3 regions of the Pseudoalteromonas sp. Z1A2 genome follow, and region 3 is predicted to be linked to each of the others. Evidence: predicted binding sites of a transcription regulator. Region 3 holds the regulator's gene; each other region holds the start of a gene.
The links. The regulator sigma-54, encoded in region 3, starts transcription at its own class of promoters, with help from an activator protein. The targets are predictions, from matches to a motif close to GTTGGCACGNNNNTNGNNT.
Positions count from the first base shown of each region.

Region 1: a site for sigma-54 is predicted at 1,020-1,038, ahead of fliE (flagellar hook-basal body complex protein FliE). Genes of this name have one in related genera too.
Region 2: a site for sigma-54 is predicted at 978-996, ahead of GQR47_RS00990 (amidase family protein). Genes of this name have one in related genera too.

Region 1 is NZ_WTKX01000003.1:59,902-62,177, reverse strand. Features, by position in the region: gene GQR47_RS03190 (sigma-54 dependent transcriptional regulator) at 1-921, shown strand, start outside; gene fliE (flagellar hook-basal body complex protein FliE) at 1,078-1,410, shown strand; gene fliF (flagellar basal-body MS-ring/collar protein FliF) at 1,431-2,276, shown strand, end outside.
Region 2 is NZ_WTKX01000001.1:239,396-241,671, forward strand. Features, by position in the region: gene GQR47_RS00980 (TetR/AcrR family transcriptional regulator) at 1-339, shown strand, start outside; gene GQR47_RS00985 (putative 4-hydroxy-4-methyl-2-oxoglutarate aldolase) at 343-825, shown strand; gene GQR47_RS00990 (amidase family protein) at 1,235-2,276, shown strand, end outside.
Region 3 is NZ_WTKX01000011.1:36,537-38,812, forward strand. Features, by position in the region: gene ptsN (PTS IIA-like nitrogen regulatory protein PtsN) at 1-163, opposite strand, end outside; gene hpf (ribosome hibernation promoting factor) at 168-455, opposite strand; gene GQR47_RS09555 (RNA polymerase factor sigma-54) at 482-1,981, opposite strand; gene lptB (LPS export ABC transporter ATP-binding protein) at 2,051-2,276, opposite strand, start outside.

The sequences.
Region 1 (2,276 bases), on a different contig from region 3:
ATTAACTGTGCGGCCATACCTGAAAATATGCTCGAAGCCACGTTATTTGGTTATGAAAAAGGGGCTTTTACGGGGGCGATTCAAGCATGTCCGGGTAAGTTTGAGCAAGCACAAGGCGGCACTATTTTACTTGATGAAATTACTGAAATGGACTTAGGGCTACAAGCTAAACTTTTACGCGTACTGCAAGAGCGTGAAGTAGAGCGTTTAGGGGGCCGTAAAACAATTCAGCTCGATGTACGTATTTTGGCAACCAGTAATCGTGATTTAAAAGAAGCTGTAGTAGATAATCAGTTTAGAGAAGATTTATATTACAGGCTTAATGTTTTTCCACTTATGTGGCGACCATTGTGCCAACGCCCAGGCGATATTATTGTATTGGCTAAGCATTTAATTGAGCGCCATATAAGTAAAAGCAAAGAGCCTATGGCGTATTTAGATAAAGCTGCCGAGCAAAAGTTACTGGCTCATGCGTGGCCTGGTAATGTGCGCGAGCTTGATAACGTTATACAGCGTGCACTTATATTGCGAAGTGGCGATACAATAAACGAGCATGCTATTTTTATCGAAAACTTAGTATCTAATAACTTTGTTATGGAGCCTTCATTGGCACCGGCGCAAACCGTATCGCCAACAGAATTAGCACATGCAGACAAAGGTGTTGATAAAAGCACTTTAAGCTCTGCATATTATGATGAAAAGTCGCATGCTGAGGATGAGCCTAAACAAGGTTTGCTAGCGGCAGATACCGGTAGCTATAAAGATGAGCTTAAAGACAAAGAGCATCGCATTATTTTAGAAACCCTTGCACGTTGCCAAGGTAAGCGTAAAGACGTTGCCGAAACGTTGGGCATAAGCCCACGAACTTTACGTTATAAACTAGCGCAAATGCGCGATTTAGGTATTTCACTTCCAGCTTAACCTCCTATAAACCCTAAGTTTGCGCTGCGAACTTAGGGTTGTCAAAACTCTGACTAACACAAATTGAAGTTAACCTATTGTATTTTAATGATTAATTAATTGGCATGTTTTGTGCTTTATTACTTGTAAGAGTTCACTGCGTGTCAGAGATAAATTATGAAAATTCAAAACAGTGCTGTATTTCAAGAAATGCAATCAATGGCTTTAGAAGCCGGCCGTAATAATCAAATAAATAAATTGCCGACTCAAGTTCAGCCTACTTCTACTTCCCAGTTTGGCGACATGCTAAGTGATGCACTAAATACAGTGCACGGTTTACAGCAAGATGCAGGTCAAAAAGTAAAAGCGGTTGAAATGGGTGATCGAAGTGTATCGCTTGCTGAGGCGATGATTGCTTCTCAAAAATCGTCAGTTGCTTTTGAGGCTACAGTACAGGTTCGTAATAAACTTGTTGAAGCTTATAAAGAAATCATGAACATGCCTGTTTAATTAGGTAGTGGAGAATTATTGTGGCGCAATCTAACCAATCTACAGACCTAGCACTTGCTGGCGGCGGTATCGACCAAAGTGGTGGTGATGATCAACAAGAACAAAAGTCAGGCTACTTAAGTGCTTTAAGTGGTGTTGATGTATTGCGCCAAGTAACATTGGTTATAGCATTGGCTATTTGTTTAGCTATCGCGATTTTTATTATTATTTGGGCTCGTCAGCCAGATATGCGCCCGTTAGGCAAAATGCAAACAGAAGAGCTTATTCAAACATTAGACTTTTTAGATGCGCAAAAAATTGAATACCAACTAGATGGCAATGTTGTATCGGTTGATGAAAGCGAATACCAAAACATTAAATTGCTAATGACCCGCGAAGGGTTAGAGCAAGGCCCTGCATCTGGCTCTGACATAATTATGCAAGATATGGGCTTTGGTGTAAGCCAACGCTTGGAGCGTGAACGTTTAAAACATGGTCGTGAACAGCAATTAGCACGCACCATTGAAGAGCTAAATAACATTACTCGCGCCAAAGTATTGTTAGCCATCCCTAAAGAAAACGTATTTGCCCGCAGAGAGAAAAAACCATCCGCTACTGTTGTATTAACACTTAAGCGTGGCCGCTCACTTGACCGTGAAGAAGTAGACTCTGTTGTTGATATGATTGCTTCAGCAGTACAAGGCTTAGAGCCTGCACGTGTTACAGTCACTGACCAAAATGGTCGATTATTAAATTCAGGTTCGCAAAGCTCATTAGCAGCACGCTCTCGTAAAGAATACGATTTAGAACGTAAGCGCGAACAAGAGTATCTTGAAAAAATAGACAGTATTTTAATACCGGTTGTTGGGCTTGCAAACTATACAGCT
Region 2 (2,276 bases), on a different contig from region 3:
CAGCCAATGCAATCTCGCTTATTTGCCAGTGAAATACTGCGCGGTGCACCCTATTTACAAAACTACTTTAGAACCAATACCCGCCCTTGGGTTAAACAAAAGGTTGATGTACTTCAAGCATGGATGGACGCTGATAAAATGGATAAGGTTGATCCCTACCATTTGCTCTTTACTATTTGGTCTACCACGCAATATTACGCCGACTTTCAGGCTGAGGTTTTACTCGTAATGAACAAATTAGAGTACGACGAAACCGATGTGGCACAAATTACGCAATCAATTGCCCACATAATTTTAAAAGGTATTGGTCTTAAAATACCTGAGCAAAGTGAGACTTAACCCATGACATCCTTTACTACACCCGATTTATTTGACGATCATCGCGATAACGTGCAAGTAGCAGACAGCGGCCTTTATCACTTTGGTAAAAAAACCACGTTTTATGGCAAAGTAGTTACCGTTACCTGCCCAGAAGACAACTCTTTTGCCGCCGATATATTGCATGAAAATGGTGAAGGTAAAGTATTGGTTATAAACGGGTTTGCGAGCAAACGCTTTGCGTTTATAGGCGATATTATGGCTGAGCGTGCCCTAAATAATGGCTGGGAAGGCGTAATAATAAATGGCTGTTGCCGAGATATAGAAATACTCGCCACGATGAACTTACCTGTAATGGCGCTAGGCTCTACACCGCGTAGTACCTTAAAGCGCGGCTTTGGTGATAAAAACCAAGCAGTTACTATGCTTAGCACTACTATTGAACCTAACGATTGGGTTTTCGCCGATATTAACGGTTTAATCATCAGTAAAACGCCCCTTATTTAGCACTCAAAACCATATAAATAGAGACCAACTTGGTGCATCTGCGCACCAAGTTGGTTTGTTTTAGCTCATTTTAATCTCACTATTTCTACAGCCCACATTTACAAATCTCATACAACCCAACAAAACCTGACCAGTTGGACAGGATTTTAATTTATGGCATTCCTCTTGCTTAGTCTAAGCACTATAAAATCAAAACTACCGATTAAAAAGCGGAGCCTTAGCAATTGCATTAAATTAGTGATCTATTATAACGCGAAGAAAATGACGCAGTGAGTGCGCTATTTAATCCGATAAAATGATCATGTTTTTAATAAAATTGGTATTCATAATAATAATAACCAGCCCGCTTTTTAATCACTCTTAACTTAATAAGTAAGTACTTGGTCAGTTTTATAATAATGAGCTGCAAATGAGTGATAAAAAAAACAACAAAGGTATATTTTGCAATCACGGTCCTACCCTGTGGCAAACAAACCACTCTGGAGTGCTTGCAAACAATCGCTTAGCTGTAAAAGATGTATTTGCAGTAAAGGGCGAGCGTAACAGCGCAGGCAACCCACACTGGTTTAAAACAGCTAAACCGGCTCAAAATACGGCAAGCTCGGTTAATAAGCTCATGACCGCTGGTTGTAACTTTATAGGCTTTACCCATACTGACGAGCTGGCTTATAGCTTAGAGGGTAATAACATACATTATGGCGCTGCGCAAAATCCTAAATTAAAAGGGCATGCTTGCGGTGGTTCGAGTATGGGGTCTGCTGCTGCAGTTGCTGCTAACTTAGCTGATATTGGCTTAGGCACCGACACCGGCGGCTCAATTAGAATACCCGCCAGCTACTGTGGTTTATATGGCATAAGGCCAAGCCATAACGTGATTGAAAAAGACGGCCTAATACCGTTGGCTCCGCCTTTTGATACCATAGGTTGGCTTACCCAAAGCGCCGAGCTATTAAGCGATGTAGGTAATGTACTGCTACCAAATCAAGCTATTAATAACGTTGATACCTTAGTTATTTGCGAGCCGTTATTTGAACTCGTTGACCCTGTTTTACAAGCCCCACTTAAACAATTGCTTGAAAAAACCAAGCCTAATTTTAAGCACCATAAAGAATTTGAACTACCTAACAGCAGCTTATTAAATGAACTTGCTGATAGTTTTAGAGTACTGCAAGGGCGAGCAATCGCAAAAACGCATAAAGACTGGCTTCAATTGCCGGGGCAACTTCCCCAGTTTGCTCCAGCAATTGCGGCACGTTTTAATATGGCGCTTGCCCTAACTGTTCAAGAAGAACAAGAAGCACTAAAAGTACAAACCCAATGGCAAACACTAATAGCTAAAAACCTAAATACAAACAGCTGTTTATTTTTGCCAACCACCCCCACAACCGCACCTAAATTAGGCGCCGACACAAGCGCCTTACGCATGCAAATTATTACGCTTTCGGCAATTG
Region 3 (2,276 bases):
CTAATTTCTCTCTGCTCATTAAAGCATTAAGAATATCTTGTTGCGGTAAATACGGAAGTTTGTCGTGAGCAAGTTCGCTAATGAACTCTAAAATTCTTTTTTTGCTATTAAAAAGGACCGCAGCTTTGCTGCAGTCCTGGCATATAAGTGAACTTAATTTCATCATATTAGTGTCGAGCAAGCTTCTCTTTGTGTTTGATTACTTGGCGATCGAGCTTGTCGATCAACGAGTCAATAGCGGCATACATATCTTGATGTTCTGTAGAGGCAAATAGCTCAGCACCGCTTACGTGTATTGTGGCTTCTGCTTTTTGATTTAATTTTTCTACATCGAGAATGACATGAACATTATTTATATGATCAGAGTGTCTTTCAAGCTTCGCAAATTTAGTATTAATATAGTCTCTTAGTGAATCGGTTAATTCTACGTGACGACCAGTTAAGTTTAGTTGCATAAGCATTACCCTCTTAGTTTAGCGTCTTAAATCAGACTTTTACGCTGATTTGACGGTGGAATAGCAAGAGATTCGCGGTATTTTGCGATTGTACGTCTTGCTACTTTAATTCCTTGCTCAGCCAATATATCCGCTATTTTGCTATCACTCAATGGTTTTGCTGAGTTTTCTGCTGCGATTAATTTTCGGATAAGCGCACGTATTGCTGTAGATGAACATTCACCACCGTTTTCAGTACTTACATGGCTTGAGAAAAAGTATTTAAGCTCAAATATACCACGGGGTGTATGCATGTACTTTTGAGTAGTTACGCGCGAAATTGTCGATTCGTGCATTTCTACCATTTCAGCGACATCATTTAAAACCATTGGTTTCATGGCTTCAGGGCCATGTTCAAAAAAGCCTTGTTGTTGCTTAACAATACAATTAGTAACTTTTAATAGCGTGTCGTTTCTACTTTCTAAGCTTTTAATAAACCATTTAGCTTCTTGTAAATGTGAGCGAATAAACTGGCTGTCGCCACTTGATTTTACAGTGCGAGACATTGCCGCGTATTGGCTATTAACACGAATTTTAGGCATGCTATCTGGGTTTAATTCGACAACCCAGCGGCCTTTAATTTTTTTAACTGACACATCAGGAATAACATACTCAGATTCTTCCCTTACTATAGTATCTGCAGGTTTTGGGTTGAGAGTATGTATTAGTGTCATTACTTCTTTAAGCTCTTCTTCTTTGAGCTTAGTTTTTTTCATTAATGTACGATAGTCGCGAGCTGCTAATAGATCAATATGCTCGGTTAAAATCATTTTCGTTTCATTAATGTAAGGTGTTTCTTTATCAAATTGATTAAGCTGAATACACAAACACTCTTGTAAACTACGTGCAGCAATACCAACAGGATCAAACAGTTGGATGCGTTTTAATACCGCTTCAATTTCATCAAGTTCGACTTCGTTATCATCTTCGTTTTCTTGATTAAAGCTTTCTAAAATTTCTTCGCAGCTTAGTGTTAAAATACCTGAATCATCGACGGCTTCTACAATCGCAATAGCGATGGCTTCATCGGTAGGGCTAAATGGCGTTAGTTGTAATTGCCACATTAAATACTCATGGAGCGTTTCAGTAGAGGCGCCTTGGTATATAGATTCATCTTCAGGCATTGGACCTGATGAGGCTGCAGGAGCGGCACTCATGTACTCATCCCAACTAACATCCATAGCCATGTCGTCACTTAGCGTGTCTTTTGCAAGTGCTTCACCAGTATCTTGTTCGTATTCGCTCGGAGCATCATCAGCAGATGCGCTAACAGTTATGTCATCGGTATCAGCTTTTTGCTCGTTTTTACCAGCAGCGTCTTCGGAATAGTCTGCCTCTTCAACCTCTAATAGTGGATTACTGTCGAGAGCTTCTTGTATTTCTTGCTGGAGATCCAATGTACTGAGTTGCAACAAACGAATAGCTTGTTGCAACTGTGGAGTCATTGTAAGTTGCTGGCCCATGCGCAGCTGTAGTGATTGCCTCATGTATCTCTAACAATCCTTTTATGTTGTTATAATTAATACTAGCAGATGCTTAAAGACATGGCGTAAATGTTACAGCCTAAATTGCTCGCCTAAGTAAACATCGCGTACTGTTTTATCATTTAATACGTGTTCTGGAGTACCTGATGCAATCAGCTCCCCATGAGAAACAATGTAGGCTTTTTCACAAACATCAAGGGTCTCTCTTACGTTATGGTCGGTAATTAATACACCAATCCCACGATTTTTAAGATGTTCTATTATTTTCTTTATATCTAATACCGAAATAGGGTCAACA